One region of the Streptomyces sp. NPDC104371 genome, then DNA from elsewhere that is predicted to be linked to it. Evidence: predicted binding sites of a transcription regulator. Region 1 holds the regulator's gene; the other holds the start of a gene.
The links. Region 1 encodes HrcA, which represses chaperone genes, less so after heat shock. Its sites were predicted from a motif close to TTNGCACTCNGNNNNNCNGAGTGCNAA; they were not measured.
Positions count from the first base shown of each region.

Region 2: groES (co-chaperone GroES) is a predicted target of HrcA. The motif match lies at 3,946-3,972, and genes of this name have one in related genera.

Region 1 is NZ_JBVJNF010000007.1:45,166-50,035, forward strand. It holds gene ACZ60T_RS22025 (16S rRNA (uracil(1498)-N(3))-methyltransferase) at 1-672, opposite strand, end outside; gene ACZ60T_RS22030 (nitronate monooxygenase) at 669-1,778, opposite strand; gene dnaJ (molecular chaperone DnaJ) at 1,892-3,028, opposite strand; gene hrcA (heat-inducible transcriptional repressor HrcA) at 3,029-4,048, opposite strand; gene ACZ60T_RS22045 (MBL fold metallo-hydrolase) at 4,238-4,870, shown strand, end outside.
Region 2 is NZ_JBVJNF010000002.1:980,520-985,389, forward strand. It holds gene ACZ60T_RS10225 (SDR family NAD(P)-dependent oxidoreductase) at 59-832, shown strand; gene ACZ60T_RS10230 (ester cyclase) at 936-1,643, shown strand; gene groL (chaperonin GroEL) at 1,717-3,342, opposite strand; gene groES (co-chaperone GroES) at 3,491-3,799, opposite strand; gene ACZ60T_RS10245 (polysaccharide deacetylase family protein) at 4,013-4,852, opposite strand; gene ACZ60T_RS10250 (polysaccharide deacetylase family protein) at 4,849-4,870, opposite strand, start outside.

The sequences.
Region 1 (4,870 bases):
GACGCTGCGTCCCAGCCGGAACGGCCTCGCGCCCGCCTCCTCGAACAGCGCCAACTCCTCGGGGGAGACGCCCCCTTCGGGCCCGACGACCAGTACGATCTCGCCCTCGGTGGGGAGTTGTACGGTCGCCAGGGGCTCCTCCCCGCTCTCGTGCAGGACCGCCGCGAAGTCGGCCTGGCCGAGAAGTGCGGCAACCTGCCGGGTGGTCGCCGCGTCCGCGACCTCCGGGAAGCGCACGCGACGGGACTGCTTGCCCGCCTCGCGGGCGGTGGCCCGCCACTTGCCGAGCGCCTTCACCCCGCGCTCGCCCTTCCACTGCGTGATGCACCGCGAGGCCGCCCAGGGGACGATCGCGTCCACGCCCACCTCGGTCATGGTCTCCACGGCCAACTCGCCCCGGTCGCCCTTGGGCAGGGCCTGGACGACGGTGATCCGCGGGGCCGCGGGCGGCTCCTCGCACAGGGACTCCAGGTCCGTGACCACCAGCCGGTCCTTGCCCTCGGCGGCCTTGACCACGCCCTCGATCCACCGCCCGCGCCCGTCGGTGAGGACCACGTCCTCGCCGGGCCGCAGCCGCTTCACCGAGACGGCGTGCCGCCCCTCGGGGCCGTCGAGCACGAACTCCGGCCCGATGCCCTCGACCTGGTCCACGATGAACACGGGAGCGGTCATCGGTTCACCCCTTCCGTCGCCGACTCGGCCCTGGCCGCCTGGAGTTCCGCCGCCAGCACCGCCACCAGTTCCCCGGCGGGCAGTTCGCGGGCCATCCGGTGCCCCTGTCCCGCCCACAGCGCCATGCCCTGCGGGTCGCCCGCCTTGGCGGCGGCCTTGCGCAGCGGCGAGGTGAGGTGGTGGACCTCGGGGTACGCGGCGGGCGCGTACGGGCCGTGCTCGCGCAGGAAGCGGTTGACCAGACCGCGCGCCGGACGCCCGGAGAACGCGCGCGTCAGCTCCGTACGGGTGAACCGGGGGTCGGTCAGCGCCTGCTTGTACGGCGCCGCGGCGCCGGACTCGGGCGTGATCAGGAACGCGGTGCCGAGCTGGGCCGCGCTCGCGCCCGCCGCGAGCACCGCGGCGATCTGGCTGCCGCGCATGAGGCCACCGGCCGCCACGATCGGGATCCGCACGGCCTCGCGGACCTGGGCGAGCAGGGTGAGCAGCCCGAGGCCCGCGCCGTCGTTCTCGGGGTTGTCGCGATGGGTGCCCTGGTGGCCACCGGCCTCGACGCCCTGCACGATCACCGCGTCGGCGCCCGCCTCCTGCACGGCGAGGGCCTCCTCCACGGTGGTCGCGGTGACCAGGGTGAAGGTGCCCGCGCGGCGCAGCGCGTCCAGGGCCTTCGGGGCGGGGGTGCCGAAGTGGAAGGAGACCACCGGCACCGGGTTGTCGAGCAGCACGGCGAGCTTGGCGTCGTAGGCGTCGTCCCGTCCGCAGTCGGGGTCGCCCAGCTCGGTCTCGTACCAGGCGGCCTCGTCGGCGAGTTGATGCGCGTACATCTCGACGGCGGCGCACGACGGCGCGGTGCCGGCCGCGTTGGTGCCCGCGCCCGGCAGCTCGGGCTGCGGCAGGAACAGGTTCACTCCGAAGGGGCGGCCCGTGAGCGCGCGGAGTTGCTTGATCTCCTGGTACATGCCGTCGGCGGTCTTGTACCCGGCGGCGAGGAACCCCAGGCCGCCCGCCTCGGACACGGCGGCGGCGAGCTGGGGGACGGAGACACCGCCCGCCATGGGAGCCTGCACGATCGGATACCGAAGCAGATCGGTCAGCGCGGAGGACATGACCGCATGGTGTCATGCCCCGCTATCAGGTCCGAATCCGGGATCCGCGCGGTATGTGTCGGGGATCGGCGGTACGGGATCGGGGCACCCGGCGGGCGGGCGCCCCCTCCACGTCAGCGCCCGTTGAACGCGTCCTTCAGGCGCGAGAACAGCCCCTGCTGCCCCGGCTGGAACTGTCCCTGCGGCCGTTCCTCGCCGCGCAGCTTGGCCAGTTCGCGCAGCAGTCGCTCCTGCTCGGCGTCCAGCTTGCCCGGGGTCTGCACCTCGACATGGACGATCAGATCGCCCCGGCCGCCGCCGCGCAGATGCGTGACGCCGCGGTCGTGCAGCGGGATCGACTGCCCGGACTGCGTGCCGGGCCGGATGTCGACCTCCTCCATGCCGTCCAGCGTCTCCAGCGGGACCTTCGTACCGAGGGCCGCCGCCGTCATCGGGAGCGTGACCGTGCAGTGCAGGTCGTCGCCGCGGCGCTGGAAGACCGCGTGCGGCAGTTCGTGGACCTCGACGTACAGGTCACCGGCGGGGCCGCCGCCGGGGCCGACCTCGCCCTCGCCCGCGAGCTGGATCCGCGTGCCGTTGTCGACACCGGCCGGGATCTTGACGGTGAGCGTCCTGCGGGAGCGCACCCGTCCGTCGCCCGCGCACTCCGGGCAGGGGGTGGGCACGACCGTGCCGAAGCCCTGGCACTGGGGGCAGGGCCGGGAGGTCATGACCTGGCCCAGGAAGGACCGGGTGACCTGGGAGACCTCGCCGCGGCCACGGCACATGTCACAGGTCTGCGCGGACGTACCGGGCGCGGCACCCTCGCCGCTGCACGTGGTGCAGACGACGGCCGTGTCGACCTGGATGTCCTTGGTCGTGCCGAAGGTGGCCTCGTCGAGATCGATCTCGAGCCGGATCATGGCGTCCTGGCCGCGGCGGGTGCGCGAGCGCGGTCCGCGCTGCGACGCCGTGCCGAAGAACGCGTCCATGATGTCGGAGAAGTTGCCGAAGCCGCCCGCACCGAAGCCGCCCGCGCCGGCACCGCCGGACTGGGACAGCGGATCGCCGCCGAGGTCGTAGACCTGCTTCTTCTGCGGGTCCGAGAGCACCTCGTAGGCGGCGTTGATCTCCTTGAACCGCTCCTGCGTCTTCGGATCGGGATTGACGTCCGGGTGCAGCTCGCGCGCGAGCCGACGGAACGCCTTCTTGATCTCATCCTGCGACGCGTCGCGGCGCACGCCGAGTACGGCGTAGTAGTCCGTGGCCACTTACGACTCCGCCAGGATCTGTCCTACGTACCGTGCCACCGCTCGTACCGCTCCCATCGTTCCCGGGTAATCCATGCGGGTCGGGCCGACCACGCCGAGTTTCGCTACTGCCTCGCCGCCCGAACCGTAGCCCACGGAGACCACGGACGTGGAGTTGAGTCCCTCGTGCGCGTTCTCATGACCGATACGCACCCGCATGGCCGGATCCTTCGCCTCACCCAGCAACTTGAGGAGCACGACCTGCTCCTCCAGCGCCTCCAGAACGGGCCGGATGGTGAGAGGGAAGTCATGTCCGAAGCGGGTGAGATTGGCGGTGCCGCCGATCATGAGCCGTTCCTCGGTCTCCTCCACGAGCGTCTCCAGCAGCGTGGAGAGCACCGTCGTGACCGTACCGCGGTCCTCGGCCTCCTCGAAGGCTTCGGGGAGGTCCTGCACCAGGTGCGGGACGTCCGCGAAACGGCGTCCGGCGACCCGGCTGTTGAGCCGGGCGCGCAGATCCGCGAGGGCGGTCTCGCCGAACGGGGCGGGGCAGTCGATCATGCGCTGCTCGACCCGTCCGGTGTCCGTGATCAGCACGAGCATCACCCGCGCGGGCGCCATGGACAGCAGCTCCACATGCCGCACGGTCGAGCGGGTCAGCGAGGGGTACTGCACGACGGCGACCTGCCGGGTGAGCTGCGCGAGCAGCCGTACCGTGCGCGCGACGACGTCGTCGAGGTCCAGCGAGCACTCCAGGAAGTTCTGGATCGCACGGCGCTCGGGGGCCGTCATCGGCTTGACGCCCGCCAGGCGGTCGACGAAGAGGCGGTAGCCCTTGTCCGTGGGGATGCGTCCGGCGCTGGTGTGCGGCTGGGCGATATAGCCCTCGTCCTCCAGCGCGGCCATGTCGTTGCGGACCGTGGCCGGGGAGACGCCGAGCTTGTGCCGCTCCGTGAGCGCCTTGGAGCCCACCGGCTCCTCGGTGCCGACGTAGTCCTGGACGATGGCGCGCAGCACCTCCAGCCTGCGTTCACTGAGCATCCGCGCACCTCCAGCTCTTCGCCCCGTTGACGTTCCTGGCACTCGGTCCGTGCGAGTGCCAGCATCCCCGGCCCAGTGTACGGCCGTCGGGTACGCCCCCGGCAAGGGTGGGCCCGGCCCTCCTTGCCGACGTGTACCGACCTGTCCGGTGCTGTCCCGCCGGGCCGCGTCTGCCGATAGCGTCGCGGTATGACGGTGTTGTGGGAAGAGTCCGGGTGGGAGGCGCTCGGTCCGCGCGCGGGGCGCGTACGGCTTCCGGTCTGGGACTGCACGGCCGCTCTCGTGGTCGGTGACCGGGGCGCGCTCCTGATCGACCCGGGGTCGAGCACGGCCGAGGGCGCGCGGGTGCGCGCCGACGCGGAGCGGCTGCTCGCTCCCCTGGGCGCGGGGCGGCGTGTGACACATCTCGCCCTCACCCACCCCCACTTCGACCATGTCTTCGGCGCCGCGGCCTGCGCGGACGCGGAGGTGTTCGGGGCGGCGGGCCTCACCGCGCTGCTCGCCCGCGACCGCGAGGAGCTGCGCGCGGACGCGGTACGCCACGGCCTGGCCCCCGGTGAGGCGGCGGAGGCCGCGCAGGCGCTGGTACGTCCGGACCACGAGGTCGCGGGCGAACGGACGTTGGAGCTGGGCGGGGTGGAGGTCCTGCTGGCGAACGTGGGGCCGGGCCACACGGCCCACGACCTGGCCGTCCTCGTCCCCGGGAACCCTCCGGTGGTGTTCTGCGGGGACCTGGTGGAGGAGTCCGGTGAGCCGCAGGCGGGCCCCGACGCGGTGCCCGCGCGCTGGCCCGCGGCCCTGGACCGGCTGCTGGCGCTGGGC
Region 2 (4,870 bases), on a different contig from region 1:
GGTGAACGGGCCTGTCCGGTGGGCGGACCCGTGCGCTCCGGGTCACTATCGTTGGCCCATGACAACGGCTCTGATTACGGGAGCGACCGCGGGCATCGGCGCCGCGTTCGCACGACGCCTCGCCGCCGACGGCCATGATCTCGTCCTGGTGGCCCGCGACGCCCAGCGGCTGCGGGAGCAGGCGACGGAGTTGCACGACCGGCACGGCATCGAGGTGGAGGTGCTGGCGGCCGACCTCGCGACGGACGAGGGCATCGAGACGGTGGCCGCGCGGCTGTCCGACCTCAGGAACCCGGTCGATCTGCTCATCAACAACGCGGGCTTCGGCAACAAGGGCCGCTATCTCGACGTCCCGATGGCCGACGAGCTGCGCATGCTCAAGGTGCACTGCGAGGCCGTGCTGCGGCTGACGACCGCGGCGGCGGAGGCGATGCGCTCGCGCGGGCGCGGCGGGGTCGTCAACGTGGCCTCGGTCGCGGCGTTCGTGCCGCGCGGCACCTACGGCGCGTCCAAGGCGTGGGTCGTGCAGTTCACGCAGGGCGCGGCGCGGGACCTGGCCGACTCGGGCGTACGGCTGATGGTGCTGTGTCCGGGCTTCGTCCGTACGGAGTTCCACGAGCGGGCCGGGATGGGCACGAGCAACATCCCGAACTGGATGTGGCTGGATGCGGACAAGCTGGTCGCCGCGGCGCTCACGGATCTGGCCCGGGGCAAGTCGCTGTCCGTTCCGGACCCGCGGTACAAGGCGCTGATGGGCGTGGTGAAGGTGACGCCGCGCGGGCTGCTGGGCGGGGTGACCTCGCGGACGGGGCGCAAGTACGGGCCGCGCTAAGGGCTGTCCCGTGATCCCTGGTGGATCAGCGCGCGGCGTCAGATGCGCTCGGGTGGGAAAATTGACCGTATCTGCCGGACTCAGGGGGGCCGGAGGCGGCGTCATGACATATGTGCGGCTCATCGACTGCAGGACCCGTCGGTTCGACGAGATGAACCGGATCATGGAGGCGTGGGTCGAGCAGACCCGGGGCAGACGGACCGCGACGCACAGCGTGATCGGCAAGGACCGGGCCGACGACTCGCACTTCGTCGAGATCGTGGAGTTCCCCTCGTACGAGGAGGCGATGCGCACCGCGCATCTGCCCGAGAGCCAGAAGATCTTCCGCGAGATGGTCGCCCTGTGCGACGGGACGCCCACGTTCACGGAGCTGGACGTGATCCGGGACGAGCAGTTGTACGCGGCGAACGCCCGGCGGTTCTTCGAGACGCTGACGAGCGCGGGCGAACTGCCGCCGCTCAACGACCTGATCACGGAGGACTGCCACAGTCACGACCCCGTCAACGCCCAGGACACGATCGGTCTCGACGCGCTCCGGCGCGAGTACGACGTATGGCGCGGCGCCTTCGACGCGACGTTCACCCTCGATGACGTGATCGCCCAGGGCGACCGGGTCTGCGTCCTGTGGACGTGGAACGCCCGGCACCGGGGCGAGTTCCTCGGGATCACGCCCACCGGGCGCGACGTCACCATGAGCGGGATGACCCTGCTGCGGTTCAGCGAGGACGGGAAGATCGCCGAGACCTGGTGGCAGCACGACCAGCTCGGGCTGATGGAGCAGCTCGGCGCGCTCGACGCCCTGGAGACCTGACCGGACCCGGACAGCGCGAAGGTCCGGCACCCTCCGTGGGGGTGCCGGACCTCAGTGGCGCCTGTGGCTCAGGTCAGTGGGCGTGACCGTGGCCGTGGCCGGCCGCGGCCGGCTCTTCCTCTTCCTTCTTCTCGACGACCAGGGTCTCGGTCGTGAGCAGCAGGGAGGCGATGGAGGCGGCGTTCTCCAGGGCGGAACGGGTCACCTTCACCGGGTCGATGACGCCGGCCTTGACCAGGTCGCCGTACTCACCGGTGGCGGCGTTGTAGCCGTTGCCCTTGTCCATCTCGGCGACCTTGGAGGCGATGACGTAGCCCTCGAGGCCGGCGTTCTCGGCGATCCAGCGCAGCGGCTCGACGACCGCGCGGCGCACGATGGCGACACCCGTGGCCTCGTCGCCCTGCTTGCCGAGGCCGTCCGCCAGCACCTTGGAGGCGTGGACCAGCGCGGAGCCACCACCGGAGACGATGCCCTCCTCGACCGCGGCGCGGGTCGCGGAGATGGCGTCCTCCAGACGGTGCTTCTTCTCCTTCAGCTCCACCTCGGTGGCGGCGCCGACCTTGATCACGCACACGCCGCCGGCCAGCTTCGCGAGGCGCTCCTGGAGCTTCTCGCGGTCCCAGTCGGAGTCGGTGCTCTCGATCTCGGCCTTGATCTGGGCCACGCGGCCGACGACGTCCTCGGACTTGCCGCCACCGTCGACGATGGTGGTGTCGTCCTTGGTGACCGTCACGCGACGGGCGGAGCCGAGCACCTCCAGGCCGACCTGGTCGAGCTTGAGGCCGACCTCCTCGGAGATGACCGTGGCGCCGGTGAGGACCGCCATGTCCTGGAGCATCGCCTTGCGGCGGTCGCCGAAGCCGGGGGCCTTGACGGCGACGGCGTTGAACGTGCCGCGGATCTTGTTGACGACGAGCGTGGAGAGCGCCTCGCCCTCGACGTCCTCGGCGATGATCAGCAGCGGCTTGGAGGCACCCGCCTGGATGACCTTCTCCAGCAGCGGCAGCAGGTCCTGGATGGAGGAGACCTTGCCCTGGTTGATCAGGATGTACGGGTCGTCGAGGACGGCCTCCATACGCTCCTGGTCGGTCACGAAGTACGGGGACAGGTAGCCCTTGTCGAAGGCCATGCCCTCGGTGAAGTCCAGCTCCAGACCGAAGGTGTTGGACTCCTCGACGGTGATGACACCGTCCTTGCCGACCTTGTCCATCGCCTCGGCGATCAGCTCGCCGACCTGCTGGTCCTGGGCGGACAGCGCGGCGACGGCGGCGATGTCGGACTTCTCGTCGATCGGGCGGGCGGTGGCCAGCAGATCGTCGGAGACGGCCTTGACGGCGGCGTCGATGCCCTTCTTCAGGGAGGCCGGGGAGGCACCCGCGGCGACGTTCCTCAGACCCTCGCGCACCAGGGCCTGGGCGAGCACGGTGGCGGTGGTCGTACCGTCACCCGCGATGTCGTTGGTCTTGGTCGCCACCTCCTTCACGAGCTGGGCGCCGAGGTTCTCGTACGGGTCCTCGATCTCGACCTCGCGGGCGATCGTGACACCGTCGTTGGTGATGGTGGGAGCACCGAACTTCTTGTCGATGACGACGTTGCGGCCCTTCGGGCCGATCGTCACCTTGACCGTGTCGGCAAGCTTGTTGACGCCGCGCTCGAGGGCGCGACGGGCGTCCTCGTCGAACTTCAGGATCTTCGCCATGGAGCGTTTCAGTCCTCTCGTTGCGATCCGCGGCAGCCCTCCCGGAGCAGCCGCCTATCGCGGTGAAAAGCGAACCGCGCCCCCGACACCCGGCCTGTCAACGGTCGCGGGGCCAGGGGCGCAGCTCAAAGCAGTCTGCTTCGGTGAATTACTTCTCGACGATCGCGAGCACGTCGCGAGCCGAGAGAACGAGGTACTCCTCGTTGTTGTACTTCACCTCGGTGCCGCCGTACTTGCTGTAGAGCACGACGTCGCCGACCTTGACGTCGAGCTCGACGCGCTTGCCGTCCTCGACGCGACCCGGGCCGACCGCGAGGACGACGCCCTCCTGGGGCTTCTCCTTCGCAGTGTCCGGGATGACCAGGCCAGAGGCGGTGGTCTGCTCGGCGTCGAGCGGCTGGACCACGATGCGGTCCTCGAGCGGCTTGATGGCAACCTTGGAGCTGGCGGTCGTCACGATCCGACCTCCCCCTTCGGAGATCTCACGGGGTTAACTGTCTGAGGTGGCGACCAGGTCGATCCGTCGTCGCGGGTGCCGGACCTGCCCGTCGCTGTGTTGGCACTCTCCGGTGGTGAGTGCCAGAGCCGAGACTATGACCGCGATTAGCACTCGGTCAAGCGGAGTGCCAATTGTGCGCGGTGCGGCGTCGCGCGTGCCCCGGCCGGGGCCCTAGAGATAGTCCTCCAGCCGCCCCACCGTGAACCCGCTCTCCTGGATGCGGCGCAGCAGGCGTGCCGTCTCCGTCGTCAGGGGGGCGGGCGGGCGGCTCTCCTCCTCGTGGGGCTGGACATGGGGCCGGAGGATGTCGCCGGGGCGCAGGGGCGCGTCCCTCTCGTACGCGTCGGGGTTCCGGCCCGGCGTCCGGCGCCACAGGATCAGCGAGGTGATCCCGCAGTCCGCCGCCGCCTCGAACGTGGTGCGGTCGTAGGTGCCGTACGGCGGGCGCAGCAGCCGGGGGTGCAGGCCGCCCAGACGCACCCTCAGCCGCTCCTGCTGGCCGCAGATCTCGGCGCGCTGCGCCCGGTAGGAGAGCCCGCGCAGCTCGGCGTGGTGCAGGGTGAGGTTCTCGATGCTCGCACCGGCCGCCCGCAGCCGTGCGGCGCGCGCGTACTCGGGTCCGACCGAGCTGTCCGCGAGGAACACGCTGACCGGCAGCCGCAGTTCACGGACCATGTCGATGAACCGGGGGTCCTTCTCCGCGTCCGCGCCGTAGGTCAGGAAGACGACCTTGTCGTGGGTGGGCACATGGTCGAGGGCGGGCGGCAGGCCCGGTCCCGCCGGACCCGCGCCGTGGCCCGGGGAGCGGACCGGCCGGGGGGCGCGCGTGACCGGGGCGGCCAGGCCCCAGTCGCGGTACTTCTCCTCGTGCGGCCCGCGCGAGGGGTGCACCTTCTGCGCGGCCTTCTTGCCCAGCCGTTCGATCGGGTCGACGGAGGGGGCGCAGCCGGACAGGATCATCAGGACGAGCGCCCCGCCGAGCAGCGCGCGCACCGGCCGCCGCGCCCTCACAGGTAGTCCTCCAGGCGC